2 regions of the Clostridium isatidis genome follow, and region 2 is predicted to be linked to the other one. Evidence: a T-box and tRNA genes for the amino acid it is inferred to sense, from the RefSeq annotation. Region 2 holds a T-box; the other holds one or more tRNA genes.

Region 1 (15,051 bases), 120 kb from region 2:
TTCCGATTGGACAGTGAACTATAGCAGTTTTATCAACTCTATATTCAACCTTACCTGCTTTAATATCTGCTATTGCTTTAGCAACATCAAATGTTACAGTTCCTGATTTTGGGTTTGGCATTAATCCTTTAGGTCCTAAAATTCTACCTATTCTACCAACAACACCCATCATATCTGGTGTAGCAACTACTACATCATAATCGAACCAGTTTTCTGTTTGAATCTTTTGAACTAATTCTTCTCCTCCAACGAAATCTGCTCCAGCAGCTTCAGCTTCAGCAACTTTAGCTCCTTTAGCAAAAACTAAAACTCTTACAGTTTTTCCTGTTCCGTTTGGAAGAACAACTGCTCCTCTTACTTGTTGATCTGCATGTCTTGGGTCAACCCCTAATCTTACATGTAGTTCTATTGTTTCATCAAACTTAGCTTTAGCAGTTTTAACAGCTAATTCTAAAGCTTGTTTTGGTTCATATAATGCACTTTTGTCAATTAACTTTGCGCTTTCAATATAATTTTTTCCCATAACTTGCCTCCTTTGTGGTATTAACGGTTTTTACCTCCCACTTTTTTTACGAATTACTCTTCTACTGTTACTCCCATACTCTTAGCAGTTCCAATTACCATGCTCATAGCACTTTCTATTGAAGCCGCATTTAAGTCAGGCATCTTTAACTCAGCAATTTTTCTAACTTGATCTTTTGTTAACTTACCAACTTTATTCTTGTTTGGTACTCCTGAACCACTTTCGATACCTAATTCTTTCTTAATTAGTACTGCAGCTGGTGGAGTTTTTAGTACGAAACTAAAAGATCTATCTTGGTAAACTGTAATTACAACTGGAATTGTTAATCCAGCTTGGTTTGCAGTTTTTGCATTATACTCCTTACAGAATCCCATAATGTTAACACCATGTTGACCTAATGCTGGTCCTACTGGTGGTGCTGGTGTTGCCTTACCTGCAGGAAGTTGAAGTTTAATTATTCCTGTTACTTTCTTAGCCATGTATATTCCTCCTATACTGTGGTAATGCGGACTTTTTGTCCTCCCACTTTATTAAAACATCAGTTTATATTAAACTAATTTTTCAACTTGTGTAAAATCAAGTTCAGCAAGAGTTTCTCTGCCAAACATATCAATTAATACCTTTATCTTACGTTTTTCTAAATTTATCTCTTGAATCGTTGCAATAAACTCTCTTAACGGTCCTGAGATAACTCTTATTGATTCCCCTACCTCTAAATCAATCTCAACAGGAGCTTCTTTAACTCCCATAGATTCAACTTCTTCATCGGTAAGAGGAACTGGTTTAGAAGCTGGGCCAACAAAACCTGTTACACCCCTTGTGTTTCTAACCACATACCATGATTCATCTGTCATTAGCATTTTTACTAACACATATCCAGGAAACTTCTTTTTTAAAGTAATCTTTTGCTTTCCATCTTTTTCTTCTATAACTTCTTCCATAGGAACTTGTATATCCTGAAGTAAGTTTTGAAGATTTCTATTTTCAATGGTCTTTTCAAGATTTGCTTTAACTTTGTTTTCATAGCCTGAGTATGTGTGTACAACATACCATCTTGCTTTTTCGCTCATATTTTCTTTAGGTGAATATCACCTTAACCTCCTTACTTTAATCTAAGAATCCATTCAAAGAGGTTTTGAAAAATATAATCTAACCCGCCTACTAATATAAGATATATTAGTATGTATACGCCAACTGCAATTAACGCTTTTTTAGTTTCATTTTTAGAAGGCCAAGTTATTCTGTTAACTTCTGCCTTAACCTCTCTAAAAAACTTAAATATTCCACCTTTATTCGGTGTATTTTTAGTTAAATTTACATTTTCCTTAACAGCCATTACTTCACATCCTTAATTATTGTGAGTATATGTCATCACTTTATCAGCTAATTATTTTGTTTCTTTATGAAGTGTATGCTTTTTACAGAACTTGCAGTATTTATGCATTTCTAATCTGTCTGGATTATTTTTTTTGTTCTTCATTGAATTATAATTTCTTTGCTTACACTCTGTGCATGCTAAAGTCACTTTCACTCTCACAGTCTGCACCTCCAGTTTACAGTAAATAATATAAAACTTACTATGTTTATCTTAATGTATTTTCGTTAATTACCTAAACACATTACCACAAAAGATAATTTGTGTCAATATATAAGATTTTGTAAGGGATTAAGTATTAAAACCCAATCCCTCCAATAATCACCAAAATTTAATTACTCAACTATCTTAGTAACAACTCCTGAACCTACAGTTCTTCCACCTTCTCTGATAGCGAATCTTAATCCTTCATCCATTGCAACTGGAGTGATTAATTCAACGTTCATATCAATGTGGTCTCCTGGCATAACCATTTCCATTCCGTCTGGTAATTTGATTGTTCCAGTAACGTCTGTTGTTCTGAAGTAGAATTGTGGTCTGTATCCGTCAAAGAATGGAGTATGTCTTCCACCTTCTTCTTTCTTAAGTACGTATACTTGACCTATGAATTTTTGATGAGGTTTTACTGAACCTGGTTTTGCTAATACTTGACCTCTTTCGATATCAGTTCTTTGGATACCTCTTAATAGAACCCCTACGTTATCTCCTGCTTGAGCTTCATCTAGTAACTTTCTGAACATTTCTATTCCTGTTACTACTGTCTTTCTGCTTTCTTCTTTTAATCCTACTATTTCAACTTCGTCGCTTAGCTTAAGAATTCCGCTTTCAACTCTTCCTGTTGCAACTGTTCCTCTACCAGTGATTGTAAATACGTCTTCTACTGGCATTAAGAATGGCTTATCTGTTGCTCTTTCTGGAGTTGGGATGTAGCTATCTACTGCATCCATAAGTTCTAGAATACAAGCTGTTGCTTCTGGATCAGTTGGGTTTTCTAATGCTCTTAAAGCTGATCCCTTAATTATTGGAATATCGTCTCCTGGGAAGTTGTATTCGCTTAATAATTCTCTAACTTCCATTTCAACTAATTCTAATAATTCTTCGTCGTCTACCATATCTGCCTTATTTAAGAATACTACTATGTAATCAACACCAACTCTTGATGCTAGTAGTATGTGTTCTCTTGTTTGTGGCATTGGACCGTCTGCTGCTGATACAACTAGAATTGCTCCGTCCATTTGTGCAGCTCCAGTAATCATGTTCTTAACGTAGTCAGCGTGTCCTGGACAGTCAACGTGTGCATAGTGTCTGTTGTCTGTTTGATATTCTACGTGAGCTGTATTTATTGTGATTCCTCTTTCTTTTTCTTCTGGTGCTTTATCGATTGATGCATAATCAAATGCTTCTGCATATCCTTTTTTTGATAAAACAGTTGTTATTGCAGCTGTTAATGTTGTCTTACCGTGGTCTACGTGACCAATTGTACCAATATTTACGTGTGGTTTACTTCTTTCGAATTTTGACTTTGCCATTGTAAATCCTCCTTTTATTTTCTTAATAAACTTTGCCTAGCGTTTTGTAATATTAATTGGAGCTCACGATCGGGATTGAACCGACGACCTCCGCCTTACCAAGGCGACGCTCTGCCTACTGAGCTACGTGAGCAGTTATATATATGTTTATATACCAATTATAAAGTTTACTATTTTCTAAAAAATTTGTCAATAAAAATTTAGCGACTTATTTCCCTGAATAAAGACACTTTTCAAGCTTTCTTTTAACTCTTTGTAAAGCATTATCTATAGATTTAGCCTGTCTGTCTAAATCACTTGCAATTTCTTGATAGGATTTTCCATCCAGATAAGATTGTAATACTTCCATTTCTAAATCTGATAAGACCTTACTCATTTCATTTTCTATATGCTTAATCTGTTCTTTTCCAATTATAAGTTCCTCAGGATCCGTAATTTTTAATTCTGAAAGCACATCTATTAGAGTTCTGTCAGATTCTTCTTCGTAAATAGGTTTATTAAGTGATACGTAAGTATTTAACGGAATATGTTTTTGTCTTGTAGCTGTTTTTATAGCAGTTATTATCTGCCTTGTTATGCAAAGTTCTGCAAAAGCTTTAAAACTTGTTAACTTATCAGGATTAAAATCTCGTATTGCTTTGTATAAACCTATCATGCCTTCTTGATATATATCTTCTTTATCTGCTCCAATTAAAAAATAAGATTTTGATTTTGCCTTTACGAAGTTTTCATATTTAGAAATCAAAAACTCCTGTGCTCTAGTATTTCCTGTTTTAGCTTCTATAACAACTTCTTCATCAGTTTTATTTTCAAATTCTGAAAATAAACCAAGTTTCCTTTTTTTATATCCCAATACCTCGTCACCCCACTTACTCCCTTATGATATAACCTAATAGTATAATAAATATTAAGTAATATCAATATACTAATTATCTTATTATTTACCTCTTCTCCAAGCTTCAAATTTTTTAAATATATCTTCCTCTAAATTATCACTTAAATTATTTTTCACATTGCTTTCAGAACTGCCTTTTGCACTAGTAATTTTATTTTGTGTTTTTAAAACTTCATTATAAAATTCTATAGATGATATTCTTACAGCTCCTCTTTGAAAAATTATCTGCTGCTGAAGCCAATCCGAAGTAACTACGTATACCTCAAACTTTCTCCCAATATTATGTACTTCCCTTTCTATATATGAGTCTGCTGTTTCTCCATCCTTTGTAAATACTACGCTGACATTCTTATATATCTCTTCTTTTTTTTCAATGCTTCCAGCTACCATATGGGCATCAAAAACTATTACTATTTTACATTCTTCATATACAGAATAGTTATGTAATATATCTATAAGAGTTTGCCTTGCTCCCTCAAAGCTATATTTCTTTTCTTTTTTTAAATTCGGCCAACTATTTATTACGTTATAACCATCAACAAATATAATTCTCACGTTTACCTCTTTGCCTTACTTATTTAATAATCTTCCTTTTAATACTTCATACATCATTATACCACCTGCAACTGAAGCATTTAAAGAGTTAATTTTTCCTATCATAGGGATTTTCACAAGTTTGTCACATTTTTTTAAGGTAAGTTTTGATATCCCTCTTCCTTCACTTCCAATAACTACTGCGCAAGGTCCTGAAAAGTTTACTTCATAACTATATTCTTTTCCTTCTATATCTGCTCCATATATCCAAAGTCCATTTTCCTTTAATTTATCAATTGTAGAATTTATATTTGTAACCTTTGCTATTTTCATATGCTCAATAGCACCAACAGAAGATTTATAAACTGTTGCAGTTATTCCTACATTTCTTCTCTTTGGAATGATAATTCCATGAACCCCGCATAATTCTGCAGTTCTTATTATAGATCCTAAATTATGAGGATCTTCTATTTCATCTAGAATAACTATAAACGGATCCTCATTTCTTTTCTCTGCAAGCTTAATCATATCTTCTACTTCAGAATAAACAAAAGGAGTAACTTGTGCTATAACACCTTGATGACTCATTCCATTGCTCATTGCATCAAGCTTTTTCCTATCAACTTCTTTTAATACTACCTTTTTTTCTTTTGCTATATTAATAATTGCTTTTATAGAACCTTCCATATTTCCACTAGCAATATAAATACATTCTATAGTTCTATTCCCCTTTAATAGTTCCATAACTGCATTTCTACCAATTACTAAATCTTCTCTTGTATCTATTGAAGTTAAATTATCATCAAATTGATTTTCTATATCTCTTCCTCTTTGACCTTTCACTTTTGTCTTTCCTTCTGAAAGCTCTCTTTCCATTCTAGCCCTAAGTCTAGCTTCTCTATTACCTTTTGTCATTATAATCACTCCTTCATATTATTTTCATCTGCTTATATTATTTCCAAGCTTTTTTCTAATATTTCTGATAATCTTGTTTTATTTCCACTTAAATAAAGATATCCAATTAATGCTTCAAAACCGGTTGCATTTCTATAATCTATTACATCTGCATTTTTGGGGATTGTTGCTGATTTTGTATTTCTTCCTCTTTTATAAATATATAATTCATCTTCCTCCAAGCTTTCTTCGATAGTTTTAATTATCTTTGATTGAGCTTGAGCTTTAACATAATGGATTGCCTTAACATGAATTTTATGAACAGATAACTCTACATTATTGGATAAGATATAATTCCTTATAAAGATTTCAAAAACTGCATCTCCTATTAAAGCTAACTGCAGGGGGTTTAATCTCCTGGCTTCTTCTTTTGTAAATTCTCTTGTTCTTAAATCATCCAGCATTTTATCACTCCTCTAAATAAAGGCTGCAATATTGCAGCCTTCTTAGCATTACTTTATAATTTTCCATCTTACTCCTTGTGGAGTATCTTCTAAAATTATATTTCTAGCTTTTAAATCATCTCTTATTTTATCAGCTAAAGCAAAATTTTTATTTTTTCTTGCTTCTTGTCTTTGTCTTATTAGTTCCTCCACTTCATCTTCTAAACTTAATTTTGTTGAGTTTTGAAGTATTCCAAGAGGAGATCCTAATTCTCTAATTAGGCTTAACACTTCTTGGCAAAGTTCCTTTGAAGAATTGATTGAAATATTTGTATTTATATCTTTAATTAAATCAAAAATGGCTGTTATAGCATCTGCTGTATTAAAATCATCGTCCATCTTTTCTATATATTTTTGTCTATATACATCTAGAGATTTTAGATATTCTCTTTCATTATCATCCATTTTTTCTTTTTCAACTTCATCTATTAGGTTTTCTAAATTACTTATAGCATTATACATTCTCTCTACTGATGATTTAGCTGATTCAAGAAGATCATCGCTAAAATTTAAAGGTGATCTATAGTGACCTGATAACATTAAAAATCTTACAACATCTGCACTATAATCTTTTAATATTTCTCTTGCAGTTAAAAAGTTATTTAAAGACTTAGACATTTTTTGATTGTTTATATTTAAGAAAGCACCATGCATCCAGTAGTTTGCAAACTTTTTACCTGTTAGAGCTTCACTTTGAGCTATTTCATTTTCATGATGAGGGAAGGTTAAATCTACTCCTCCAGCATGAATATCTATAGTTTCTCCTAATAATTTTTTTGCCATGCAGGAGCATTCTATATGCCATCCTGGTCTTCCTTTTCCCCATGGACTATCCCAAGCTGGTTCACCAGGCTTTTGAGCTTTCCATAATGCAAAATCCATTGGGTCTTCTTTTCTTTCATCTACATTAATTCTTGCTCCTACTTTTAAATCTTCAAGATTTTGACCTATTAACTGACCATAACTTTCAAATTTATTAGTTCTAAAATATACATCTCCATCTACTTCATAAGCATAGCCTTTTTCAATTAAGCCACTAATAAATTCAATAATATCTTCTACAAATTCTGTTGCTCTAGGATTAATAGAAGCCCTCTTTATATTTAAGCCATCTGCATCTTTATAGTACTCCTGAATATATTTATCTCCAACATCCTTTACAGTCGTACCTTCTTCATTTGCTCTCTTTATCATTTTATCATCAATATCAGTAAAGTTTTGTACATATTTAACCTTATAACCTCTATACTCAAAATATCTTCTAATAGTATCAAAAATTATAAAAGTTCTTCCATTCCCTATATGAAAATAATTATATACAGTTGGGCCACAAACATACATCTTTATTTCTCCTGGAGTAATAGGGACGAACTCTTCTTTTTTTCTAGTTAAACTATTATAAATCTTCATTTTTAATACCCCCTATCTAATAGATATTTTATTTTTCTCAAACTCTTCTTTTACCCTAGCTACAACTTCTTCTATCTTAATATTTTCAACTTCTGAAGTTCTTAATTTAAATTCTACTTGACCTTCTGTTACCTTCTTACCAACAGTTATTCTCATTGGGATTCCCATAAGATCTGAATCTTTAAATTTTACTCCAGCTCTTTCATTTCTATCATCAAAAATAACATCTACTCCTAAAGCCTTTAGTTCTTCATATATTTCATTTGCAACCTTCATCTGCATTTCATCTTTTATGTTTACTGCTATAACATTAACATGATATGGAGCTACTGATAATGGCCATATTATTCCATTTTCATCATGATTTTGTTCTATTATTGATGCCATTGTTCTTGTTACACCTATTCCATAGCAGCCCATTACAAATGGAACTTCCTTTCCATTTTCATCTATAAACTTTGCATTCATAGCTTCAGAATACTTTGTTCCAAGCTTAAATATATGACCAACTTCTGTTCCCTTTGATATTGTTATTTTTCCACCACAAACAGGACAATTTTCACCTTCTGTTATATTTCTATAATCCCCAACTATACCTTCAAAATCTCTTCCATAGTTAACATTTTCAAAGTGATATCCAGTTTCATTAGCTCCTACAATAAAATTATACATATTAGCTACTTCTTTATCTACTAATAAAGTATCAACCTTTAAATTTATAGGGCCTGCAAATCCTACTTGTGCACTTGTGGCCTTCATAACTTCTTCAGCACTTGCCATACTTAAATCAACAACTCCGCCTAAGGCATTAGAAAGCTTAACTTCGTTAACTTCTCTGTCTCCCCTAACCATAACTGCAACTATTTTACCATCTGCATTGTATATCAAGGTTTTAGCAAATTTCTTTTCTGTTGTATTAAAGAATTTAATTAAATCTTCTATAGTTCTTACATTAGGTGTTTCTATCTTGTTTATTTCTTTATAAGCTTCCTTTTCAGCTTTTTCTGGAGTTGATGGTGCCTTTTCTATATTGGCTGCATAATCGCAATTTGTACAGAACACTACATCATCTTCTCCAACTTCTGATTTAACCATAAATTCAGCAGAACCAGATCCTCCAATAGCTCCTGTATCAGCATCAACTGGCTTAGCTACTATTCCGCATCTTTCAAAAATTTTGATATAAGCATCTCTCATTTTATTGTAAGAAATATCTAATCCATCTTGATCCTTATCAAAGCTATATGCGTCCTTCATTACAAACTCTCTTGATCTCATAACGCCAAATCTTGGTCTTCTTTCATCTCTATACTTAGTTTGTATTTGATAAAGATTTAATGGTAATTGTTTATAGGATTTTATTTCATTTCTTGCTATATCAGTAAATACTTCTTCATGAGTTGGTCCAAGACAAAAATCTCTATCATTTCTATCTTTTAACCTAAACATTTCTGCTCCATAAGCTCCCCATCTTCCTGATTCTTGCCAAAGTTCTGCTGGAATAATTGCTGATGCTAAAAATTCTTGAGCTCCTGCATTATTCATTTCTTCCCTTATTATATCTTCAACATTCTTTAAAACCTTTAAACCTAATGGCATATAATTATATATTCCTGAAGCCATTTTTCTTATCATACCAGCTCTTAGCATTAGTTTATGGCTATCTATTTCTGCTTCTGCTGGAACTTCTCTTAATGTTGATATTAACATATTGGACATTTTCATATTTGCTTCCTCCTAATGTATATTTTTATATAAATTTAAATCATTTATTTAAAATACAGTATAATAAAAAAAGTTCACCCTAATGCATTAGGGCGAACTTGTATCGCGGTACCACCTAAATTTGTTCTCTAAAATGATAACGGTATTAAACCGATAGTTTTTACCTATACTCCAAAGCTGGTTCAAACCCTATTGAAAATTTTTCAGCCTATGAATTTTCTCTCTGAACATCGGATTCTACTATTCTTCTTCAACGTTTTGGTAATATTAACTTTTAGCTTAATTTATTATATATTTTACAAAAAATCTTGTCAATAAAGTTATTACCATTATATTAGCTTTTCCGCTAAAATCAAGTCTTCTGGAGTAGTAACCTTTATATTTTCATAGTCACCTTCATATAAATATACTTTATTGTTATATCTTTCAACAACCATAGTATCATCGGTAACGGATATGCCCTCTTCTTTTATTCTTTTATGACATTCCTTTATTATTTCTGCCTTAAATACCTGAGGAGTTTGTATAGCCACTAAAGTATTTCTTACTGGTGTGAATTTAGAAAATCCATTTTCATCAATTATCTTAATAGTATCCTTTGGCGTAACTCCTGGAGCTGCCGCCCCATATCGCCTTGCATATTTTATTCCATCTTCTATTATGCTGTTTTTTGTAAAAGGTCTTGCACCGTCATGAATTAAAATAATTTCTGAATCATCAACTTCCTTCAAGGCATTATAAACAGAATCTTGTCTCTCTTTTCCACCTTCAACTATTTTATCAATCTTCAAGGAATACTTATCTAAAACATTCTCTTTACAATATTCTATTTCATCTTTTGGTAAAACTAAAATTATTTTATCTATATAATGGGAATTAATAAATTTTGTTAGGGTATAATATAAAATGGGTTTTCCTTTTAACTGTATATATTGCTTACTCACCTTGGATCCCATTCTTTTACCTTTTCCCCCTGCCAAAATTATAGCACTTACCATCTTAACACCTACTAACTATTCCTTTGGTTTAGCAAATATCATTCTTCCTGCTGCAGTTTGAAGTACAGATGTAACTATTACTACTATTTGATCTCCTATAAACCTTCTTCCATCTTCAACTACTATCATAGTTCCATCATCTAAATAGCCAATACCTTGAGATGCTTCTTTTCCGTCTTTTACAACTATAACTTTCATTTCTTCGCCAGGTAAAACTACTGGTTTTATGGAATTGGCTAATTCATTAATATTAAGAACTGGAACTCCTTGAAATTCTGCCACTTTATTTAAGTTAAAATCATTTGTTATAACTTTTCCTTTTAGTTTTTGAGCAAGTTTCAATAATTTACTATCTACTTCTGTAATTTCAGGGAAATCACCTTCCCAAATTTGAGTTTCTATCTCTAATTCCTTTTGAATTTTATTTAATATATCAAGACCTCTTCTTCCTCTATTTCTTTTTAAGGCATCTGCTGAATCAGAAATATGTCTAAGCTCATCTAATACAAAACTTGGTATTACAAGAGGTCCTTCTATAAATCCTGTTTGACATATATCAAAAATTCTACCATCTATTATTACTGATGTATCTAACACCTTAGGAATGCCTTTTATATTTGCTTTTCCTTTTTTTTCTTTATTACTTGTACCTTTTTTCATATTACTAAGAATATTTGTAATATCATCTTTCTTTTCAATAAATATATTAGCTGATATTATTGCAAAAATCAGGTTAACTAAAACAAAAAGTATTGGCCCCAACCCATATAAATCTATACTATTTAAGGGTAGTGCTATTAAAGATGTTATTATTAATGATATTAAAGCTCCTATTCCCCCAAAAATTAGTTCCGCAACTGTGAAGTTTTGAACACTTTTTTCAGCATATTCTATTAGTTTTAGAATAGAGCTATATATACGTGGAGATATAATATAAAACATAATTCCAAATAATACAGTTATAAAGATACGTAAAGATATAATTCCAATTGATTTAGATAAAAAAGATATTTCTTGTAAAGCAGCAATTTCAGATATTAATCCACTTACAATATAGCCGCTTATTAAGCCTATAATAGTAAATATAGCTCTTATAATCTTTTTTAGCATAAATTTCACCTCCTATTTATTTTTATAATTAATAACTATAAAATTCCTTATTATTATACCATATAAAGCCATTCCCTACACTTATAAATTATTAAAATCTTATTAATTTAAAATACCCCCTATAAAATATTAGGATTATTTTATATTATTATATTAAGCTAATCCACAAAGAAATTTATTTACCTTATTTATTTTATAAATTAACTTATATAACTAATAATTCTTTTATTAAGGAGATAGGAACTTATGAAAGACATAATTTTTGATGCTTTTCAAAATGATGTAAATGAATTGCTACTTCGTCATAAAAGCATTTTGGATATTATAACTAAATATAGTGAAGCTTCTTCAAGGGTAAACAGGGCAGTTGCTAAATCCGTAACTAACTGCGGCTGTATTAAAATCTCTGCAAAAAAACAAGAATTACCTGAAAACTTAGACGATTTTAGATTTTCCCTTGAAAGCCACTTAAAGGGGAAAATATGTGATAATTGCAGAGAAATTATAGAAGCTGAAATAGGAAATAGCCTATTTTATCTAAGTGCTCTGTGCAATACATTAGATATTAGTTTATATGATGTTCTACTAAAGGAATCTGCTAAACTTAATATTCTTGGAAAATTTAATTTAGAATAAAATTATAAGCAGGTTTTAAACCTGCTTTCATATTATTAACCATATTATTAGTTATTATTCATAATTTTGTCAAATTTCACTTTTTAAGTAGATTTGCTCCTTTATTCTTTTTAAGCCGCTTTTTATCATTTTAGCTCTTGCTTCTCCTATACCTTCTACATTATCTAATTCTTCAATATCGGCTTCTAATACATATTTTAATTTTTTAAAATGCTTTACTAAGTTTTCTATAACAGATATAGGAATTCTTTGTAATTTGAAAAGTATTCTGTATCCCCTTGGAGATATTAAAGAATCCACTAAGGAAGTTCCCTGTCTGCCTATAATCTTTGCTATTGTCTCTAAGTCTAATAATTCGCTTGAGCTTAACTTTTGTATTTCTTCATATACTTCGCAATAATCTAAATCAGACCTACAATAATCTCTAATAAGTAGTATTCCATCTCTTTCTATAAATCTAATAGATTCATTTAACTGCATAGAAACAAGTCTACCTTCATTTCCAAGTTCTACAATATACCTTTCAATTTCCTCTACAATCCTCATTACCATTTCTGTTCTTTGTATAGCTGTAACTACATCAAAGACAGTTGTTAAATCTTGAAATTCTAGTATGTCTAAATTACTTATTACTTTATCTAATACTTTTACATACTTTTCTAAAGTTTGAATGGCTTGATTAGCTCTACTTAAAATAACACTAGTATCTTGAAGGACATATTTTAAATCTCCCTTATAGACAGTTATAATATTTCTTCTTTGAGAAATAGCAATTACAATTTTTCCTGTCTGCTTCGCCATTCTATGGGCAGTTCTATGTCTAGTTCCTGTTTCATAAGTAGTAATAGAATGCTCTGGAACTAGATGAGTGTTAGCTCTTATAATCTTTTTTAAATCTTCACTTATTACAATGGCACCATCCATTTTAGCTAATTCGTATATATAAGCTGGTGAATAGTCTGCATCTATTTTAAAGCCGCCATCAACTAAATTCATTACTTCCTCACTATCACCAATTAAAATTAATCCTCCCGTTTTAGCTCTTAAAATATTTTCTAAACCTTCTCTTAATGGTGTACCGGGACTCATAATTTTCAAAATATCTTTCATTTTTTCATCATCTTTTATTCTCATATACTCACCTAATCTTTTTTAGAATATATTATTAATTGCCTCAGTTAAATTATTTACTCCAATTATGCTTATTGTTTTACTTTTTACCTTATCTTTATTTCTCTCTGGAATAATAGCATGTTTAAAACCCATTTTTTCTGCTTCTCTTATAAGCCTATCACAAGATGCAACTGGTCTAATTTCTCCAGTAAGTCCAACTTCTCCTATTATTAAAACTTTCTCTAATTTAAAAGGTTTATTTTTAATACTTGATATCAAAGATAATGCTAACCCTAAATCACCTGTTGTTCCTTCTAATCTAAGGCCACCAACAACATTTGCATATACATCATATTTATAAAAAGGTACTCTTAGCTTTTTTTCTAAAACGGCTATTATTAGTCTAAGCCTTTGAAAATCTATTCCTATACCAGTTCTTATTGGAATGTTCATCTTAGTTTCAGTAGCTAAAGCCTGCATTTCTACTAAAATAGGTCTTGTACCTTCCATTATTCCTATAACTGATGAACCTTCCTGATTGAAATTTGTTTCCTCTAAAAATATCTTTGACGGATCATATATTTCCACTAAACCTTCCTCAGACATTTCAAAGACGCCAATTTCACTAGTTGTACCAAACCTATTTTTCATTGTTCTTAAAACCCTAAATTCTTCAGTACGTTCTCCTTCAAAATACAATACAGTATCTACTATATGCTCTAATACCCTTGGCCCTGCAAGTTCTCCCTGCTTTGTTACATGAGCAACTATAAATAAAGGAATATTATTGTTTTTTCCTATTCTCATTATTGCATTTGAACATTCTCTTACTTGAGATACACTTCCTGGTGCTGAAGTTATGCTTTCCTTATATACTGTTTGTATCGAATCTATTATTACAAAGACAGGTTTTAATTCTTCTATATGTGCTTCTATTAAATCTAGGTTTGTTTCTGATAGTATGTATAAATTATTTGAATTAACACCAAGCCTATCGCCTCGAATTTTTATTTGTTCCTCAGATTCCTCCCCTGATACATATAAAACTTTACCATAATTGCTGGCAATATAATTTGATGTTTGAAGTAAAAGTGTTGACTTACCTATTCCGGGATCTCCTGAAATCAAGGTTAAAGATCCTCTCACAAGTCCTCCTCCCAACACTCTATTTAATTCTTCTAATCCAGTATTATATCTTTTCTTTTCACCTGATTGTATATCTCCTATGCTTTTAGGAGAATTTTCTAATATTCTTACTGTATTTATTGCACTTTTTAGTTCTTTTTTATTATCTCTAACTTCCTCCACCAAAGTATTCCAATTATTACAATCCGGGCATTTCCCAAGCCATTTTGCCGACTCGTATCCGCATTCCTGACAAACATATACCGATTTTATTTTAGGCATTTTATCTACCTACCTATCTTATATTTTTACTTTTATTGCTATTTATTATTATAACCTTATTTGTACAAAATTTAACACTAATATTTAATATACCATAAGTATTTTTTTAATACCAATTTTTATGTAAAAATAATCTTTACAATAAAAAGAGATTAGACAATTCTTATTAATTATCTAATCTCTAGCTAATCTTATATTAATCTTTGTTATTTTACTAATTAATTATTATTTTGAAAGTAATTTTGCTGCAGCTTCATCTACTATAACAATTACATCATGATGTAATTGTAGAAGTGATCCTGGAAGCTTAGTAGTAATATTTCCTTCTATCATACCTTTTACTGCTTCTGCTTTTTCTTCACCACTTGCAATTAGTAATATTTTCTTAGCCTTCATTAT
Region 2 (5,557 bases):
CAGTGAATTTATTTAAAGTTCATTTAAAGAACTTAGGAATTGAAGTGTCCTTTGTGAGTCCAGAGGCTTCTAAAGAAGAGATATTATCAGCAGCCAAGGAAAATACTAAAGCTATATATGGAGAAACCATCGGTAATCCAGAATTAAATATTTTAGACTTTGAAAAATTTGCAGAAACTGCAAAAATTCTTAAGGTACCATTTATAGTTGATAATACAGTAGCTTCTCCATATCTTTGTAATCCCTTTGAACATGGGGCTAATATTGTTATACATTCAACAACAAAATATGCTGATGGACATGCTCAAAGTATTGGGGGAATAGTTGTAGATGGAGGAAATTTTGACTGGAGTAATGGAAAGTTTGAAGATTTTACAACACCAGATCCAAGTTATCATGGATTAGTTTATACAGAGGCATTTAAAGAAGCTGCCTATATTACTAAGCTTAGAGTGACTATAGCAAGAGATTTTGGAGCATGTTTAAGTCCATTTAATGCGTATATAACAAATTTAGGATTAGAAACTCTTCATTTAAGAATAGAAAGACATTCACAAAATGCTTTATCCTTGGCAAAGTGGCTAGAAAAACATCCAAAAGTTAAGTGGGTTAACTATCCATATTTAGAAACAAGTAAGGAATATGAAAAAGCTAAAAAATATTTAAATGGCGGGGGAAGCGGTCTTCTTACCTTTGGATTAGATACTGATATAGAGGGAACTAAGAGATTTCAAAGGGCATTAAAATTAATTTCCCTAGCAGTTACCTTAGGAGATACAAGAAGTTGTATATTACATCCTGCAACAACAACTCATAGTCAGCTTTCAGAAAAGGAATTAGAAGGAGCTGGTGTAACAACAGACTTATTAAGAATATCAATAGGAATTGAAGACATTGAAGATATAATTAAGGATGTAGAGCAAGCTTTAGAAGCAGTTTAAGATTATAGGAATATAAATCTATATTGATAACTTCAACCCTCTTTGTTATAATAATTTGCAGCAAAATTGAATTATAAGTGCTTAGCACTTTTTATAAGGGGGGGTTAACTTGTTTAATAAGGAAGAATTAGAAATATTAAATGAAGCCTTAAAAATATATGAAGAAAAGGTTACTAGGGATTTAGAAGCTAGTGTTAATAATAAAAATAAAATGGTTGCTAATAATAGAAAGCAAAAAAAGGTATGGCTTCTTCAAAACAAGCTTGCCAAACTTCTTAAGGAAGTTTAATTAATGAGAAATGTATAAGAAGAATGAATAGAAGTATAATAAATAGAAAAGGATTTGCTTAAGCAAATCCTTTAATTTCTACATTTCTTTATTAGCAATTTCTAAAATAATTCTATTTTTAAGTTTAGTTACATCAACTGCTCCTTCTTCACCATTCTTTCTGCTTCTTACAGCAACTGAATTGCTAGCAGCTTCTTTTTCACCAACAACTAGGATATAAGGAATTCTTTCTAATCTAGCTTCTCTTATTTTATATCCTATTTTTTCAGCTCTATAGTCCCCAGTAATTCTTATACCAGCATTTCTAAATTCTTTAACTATAGCATCTGCATAGTCATTATATTTATCAGAAATAGGTAGAACTATAGCTTGAGTAGGAGAAAGCCATGTTGGGAATGAACCATTATACTTTTCAATTAACATAGCTAAAGTTCTTTCATAACATCCAATTGATGATCTATGGATTATAAATGGACGCTTCTTGTTACCATCTTTGTCAACATAAGTCATATCAAATCTTTCGGCTAAAGCAAAGTCAATTTGGATAGTTATTATAGTATCTTCTTTTCCATGAACATTTTTAAATTGAATATCAAGTTTTGGTCCATAGAAAGCAGCTTCACCTTCAGCTTCAACATAATTAATTCCTAAGTGGTTTAATATTTCTCTCATTGTATTTTGAGTTTTTTCCCAAGCTTCTGGATTGTTAATATACTTTTCAGTATTGTTTGGATCCCACTTAGAGAATCTATAAGTTATATCATTTGCAATTCCTAAAGTTGTCATAATATGATCAATTAATTCAACACAACCCTTGAATTCCTCTTCTACTTGTTCAGGTGTACAAACAATATGACCATCTGCTAAAGTAAATTGTCTAACTCTTATTAAACCATGCATTTCTCCTGAAGCTTCATTCCTGAAAAGAGTAGAAGTTTCAGCATATCTTAAAGGTAATTCTCTATAACTGTGTTGTTCTGAGTTATAAATAGTATATTGGAATGGACATGTCATAGGTCTAAGAGCAACTACTTCGTCATCTTTTTCTTCATCTCCTAATACGAACATTCCATCTTTATAGTGATCCCAGTGGCCAGATACTTTATATAAATCGTTCTTAGCCATAAGTGGAGTTTTAGTTAATAAATATCCTCTCTTTTCTTCTTCGTCTTCAACCCATCTTTGTAAAAGCTGAATTATTTTAGCTCCCTTTGGCATTAATAAAGGAAGTCCTTGACCGATTTTTTCATCAGTAGTAAATAATTTAAGTTCTCTACCAAGTTTATTATGATCTCTTAGTTTTGCTTCCTCTAAAGCTTGTAAGTGAGCATCTAAGTCTGATTTCTTTAAGAAAGCAGTACCATAGATTCTTGAAAGCATTTTGTTCTTTTCATCGCCTCTCCAGTAAGCACCAGCAGCTCTAAGAAGTTTAATAGCTTTTACTGGTTTTAATGACATTAAATGAGGCCCAGCACATAGGTCAGTAAAGTCACCCATTTTATAGAAGGATATAACAGTATCTTCTGCTAAATCATTTATTAATTCAACCTTGTAAGGTTCATTAGCATCCTCCATAAGTTTTATAGCTTCAGCTCTTGGTAATTCAAATCTTTCAATTGAAGGATTTTCTTTTATTATTTTTCTCATTTCATCTTCTATTTTTTCAAGATGAGTAGAGTTGAAAGCTGGTTCTATGTCAAAATCATAGTAGAAGCCATCATTTATTGCTGGTCCTATTGCTAGTTTTGCTTCAGGGTATAATCTTTTTACAGCATAAGCTAAAACATGAGATACACTATGTCTTAATGCATCTTTTCCTTCTTGAGAATCAAAAGTACATATAGCAACTTCGCTATCTTTTTCAACAACAAAACGTAAGTCAACTACTTCTCCATTAACTATTCCACAACAAGCATTTCTTGCTAAACCTTCACTTATAGATTTAGCAATATCAAATACAGAAATACTTGATTCAAATTCTTTTACTGATCCATCTTTTAAAGTGATCTTAATCATATTTATCTTCCTTTCTAATTAATTCTATTTAGATTGTAAGTTTCTAGATACTTATAAGTTAAACTATTTTAGTAGAAATATTTATTTTAATAAAATAAAAAACTCCCGTCTCTTTCTATAAATAGAAAGGGACGAGAGTAGTAAATTCAAATTTCCCGCGGTTCCACCCTTAATTGCCTAAAATAGGCCGCTTAAGATATCGTAACGTGATATAAACGGACTTTATTAGAGTCACTCAGAGGTGGTTTTCAACTAAAATCAAGTAAGATAATTGCACCAAATTTATCTCTCTCTGCAAAATGATTAATAGTCTACTGTCCTCGTCATAGTGTTGATATATTTCTATATGTATTATTTTTTATTATAAATATAAAAAGTTTCAATGTCAACAAAGAGAAATAAAATAATTTACTAAAACTGCGAAAAATGTCATAATAAAAATATTGAAAAATTAAAAAAGGTTATATATAATATTATATGTAGTAGATGCAGATGTGGCGGAATTGGCAGACGCACTAGACTTAGGATCTAGCGCCTTTGGCGTGGGGGTTCGACTCCCTTCATCTGCACCAGTTTTAAATAAACTTTGCGGAAGTGGCTCAATGGTAGAGCGTCACCTTGCCAAGGTGAACGTTGCGGGTTCGAGTCCCGTCTTTCGCTCCAAAATAAAGACTTCTAAAGTCTAATTAATTAGATTTTAGAAGTTTTTTATATATAAAATTACATATTGTTTTATTATGAATAATATTTCTGAAAAATAAAATACTATTAATAATAGAAGAATTCACATATTATAATGTGAATTCTTTTTTATGCAAATCTATATTAATATTTAAATTGTTTAGTCTAAATTAACCAATATTTATATTGTGAAAAAGGCGCTCTAATTCTAATTCTTGAAGCATACTTTTGGAATATAGTTTGCCTCCCATTAATTTTGTTATTAGTTCAATTTTTGAGTAGCCTTCTTTATACATCTTAAGGTCTTTAACTATTTTTTTTAAAGTAGACTTTGGTATTTCTAAAATAATAGAAAGTTCCTTAAATGTATAGTAATCTTTTGGTAAAAGGCTGAAAAGTTTTTCTTGAAGCTCTAGCTTATATTTTAAATCTGTTTCTAAAGAGTTGTGGGGGCCTAGTTTTCCTCTATGGTGGTAATTACAAAGATATTTATAATTTAGTTTAATATCATAACCACCTTCATGTTTATGAACTATATGATGAATATCAGCCTTTGATCCACAAATTTCACAGTGGTGCAAATTCACGCCTCCCTTATATATATCCTTAATATTATTATAAAATAAACCTTTATTTTATTCAAATAGAGGATTATGGTTAAAATAATAATATTAAGAAAATTTAGAAAATAAATTTTTATTAATATCTTGAAAACGATTGTTACATGGTGTAATAAACTATATAATATAAATATAGATAATATATTATATTATGGTAATGAAGAAAGGGTGATAGAGTGAGGCATAATTACGATTCCTTCGATTATTGGGAAGAACTGATAGATAAAAACAAAACTTTGAGAGGTCATATGTTTATGGATTCGTTACCAAATAAGGATACAATTTATATTCATACCCTAGTTTTTGGAAAAAACAACGGAATTGATAATACATGGAGCTACTTTCCTGATATAAAGACTTTATTAGGATATATACAATATTCATTTTTACAAGAAGCCTTTTATAAGTGGATATATGGAAAGGAAAAATTAATTGTTAATGTACCTAATATAAGAGTAGAAAAAATAATTTCTGATGCAGAAAAGAATAAAAAGCTGACAAAAGAAGAAGCAGATAATATGAGAAGAGAAATAAATATGATAAAATCTTGCTGGTCTTTACCAAAAAATAAAATCTTTGCAAGGTTAAAAAAATTTAGTCGAGATTTTAATAAAACCTGGGTTGGAGATAATAGAGAGTTTTTATATTTAAAGATATTTAATAGTCCTATCGAATTAGGAGATTTCGTGATAAACTCCAATTATATAATTAGAGGAAATGAATTTGAAAAAGTAGTTGGGGTTACTATTGATGAATGGAAGGAAATATGTAGAAAAGCAGAAACTGATAAAACTTACGGCGAGAAATTTAGAAATATTTTAGCAAAATCTCTTACAGATGTAGTATAAAAATATAGAAATTTCTTATTGACAGAATTATTTTTCTAGTATTATAATAATATTTGTCAATAAGATTTGCGGGTGTAGCTCAATGGTAGAGCCCTTGCCTTCCAAGCAAGTTACGTGAGTTCGATTCTCATCACCCGCTCCATTTTGTGCCATTAGCTCAGT

What was found. The T-box of region 2 lies ahead of thrS (threonine--tRNA ligase). A T-box ahead of a tRNA ligase gene usually reads a tRNA of that ligase, here a tRNA-Thr.
Region 1: it encodes a tRNA-Thr, which carries the amino acid that the T-box ahead of thrS (threonine--tRNA ligase) is inferred to sense. The anticodon was not compared.

Annotation. Positions count from the first base shown of each region.
Region 1 is NZ_CP016786.1:222,016-237,066, reverse strand. Features, by position in the region: gene rplA (50S ribosomal protein L1) at 1-523, opposite strand, end outside; gene rplK (50S ribosomal protein L11) at 577-1,002, opposite strand; gene nusG (transcription termination/antitermination protein NusG) at 1,072-1,593, opposite strand; gene secE (preprotein translocase subunit SecE) at 1,626-1,859, opposite strand; gene rpmG (50S ribosomal protein L33) at 1,911-2,060, opposite strand; gene tuf (elongation factor Tu) at 2,234-3,427, opposite strand; tRNA gene BEN51_RS01125 (tRNA-Thr) at 3,485-3,560, opposite strand; gene sigH (RNA polymerase sporulation sigma factor SigH) at 3,636-4,280, opposite strand; gene BEN51_RS01115 (NYN domain-containing protein) at 4,365-4,877, opposite strand; gene rlmB (23S rRNA (guanosine(2251)-2'-O)-methyltransferase RlmB) at 4,893-5,771, opposite strand; gene BEN51_RS01105 (Mini-ribonuclease 3) at 5,804-6,214, opposite strand; gene cysS (cysteine--tRNA ligase) at 6,263-7,663, opposite strand; gene BEN51_RS01095 (proline--tRNA ligase) at 7,676-9,388, opposite strand; gene ispD (2-C-methyl-D-erythritol 4-phosphate cytidylyltransferase) at 9,718-10,386, opposite strand; gene BEN51_RS01085 (PIN/TRAM domain-containing protein) at 10,402-11,496, opposite strand; gene BEN51_RS01080 (nucleoside triphosphate pyrophosphohydrolase family protein) at 11,743-12,132, shown strand; gene disA (DNA integrity scanning diadenylate cyclase DisA) at 12,202-13,266, opposite strand; gene radA (DNA repair protein RadA) at 13,285-14,652, opposite strand; gene nagB (glucosamine-6-phosphate deaminase) at 14,878-15,051, opposite strand, start outside.
Region 2 is NZ_CP016786.1:346,705-352,261, forward strand. Features, by position in the region: gene BEN51_RS01740 (O-acetylhomoserine aminocarboxypropyltransferase/cysteine synthase family protein) at 1-941, shown strand, start outside; gene BEN51_RS01745 (hypothetical protein) at 1,051-1,230, shown strand; gene thrS (threonine--tRNA ligase) at 1,309-3,246, opposite strand; T-box leader at 3,371-3,582, opposite strand; tRNA gene BEN51_RS01755 (tRNA-Leu) at 3,735-3,818, shown strand; tRNA gene BEN51_RS01760 (tRNA-Gly) at 3,835-3,909, shown strand; gene BEN51_RS01765 (HNH endonuclease signature motif containing protein) at 4,098-4,508, opposite strand; gene BEN51_RS01770 (hypothetical protein) at 4,724-5,395, shown strand; tRNA gene BEN51_RS01775 (tRNA-Gly) at 5,464-5,537, shown strand; tRNA gene BEN51_RS01780 (tRNA-Lys) at 5,542-5,557, shown strand, end outside.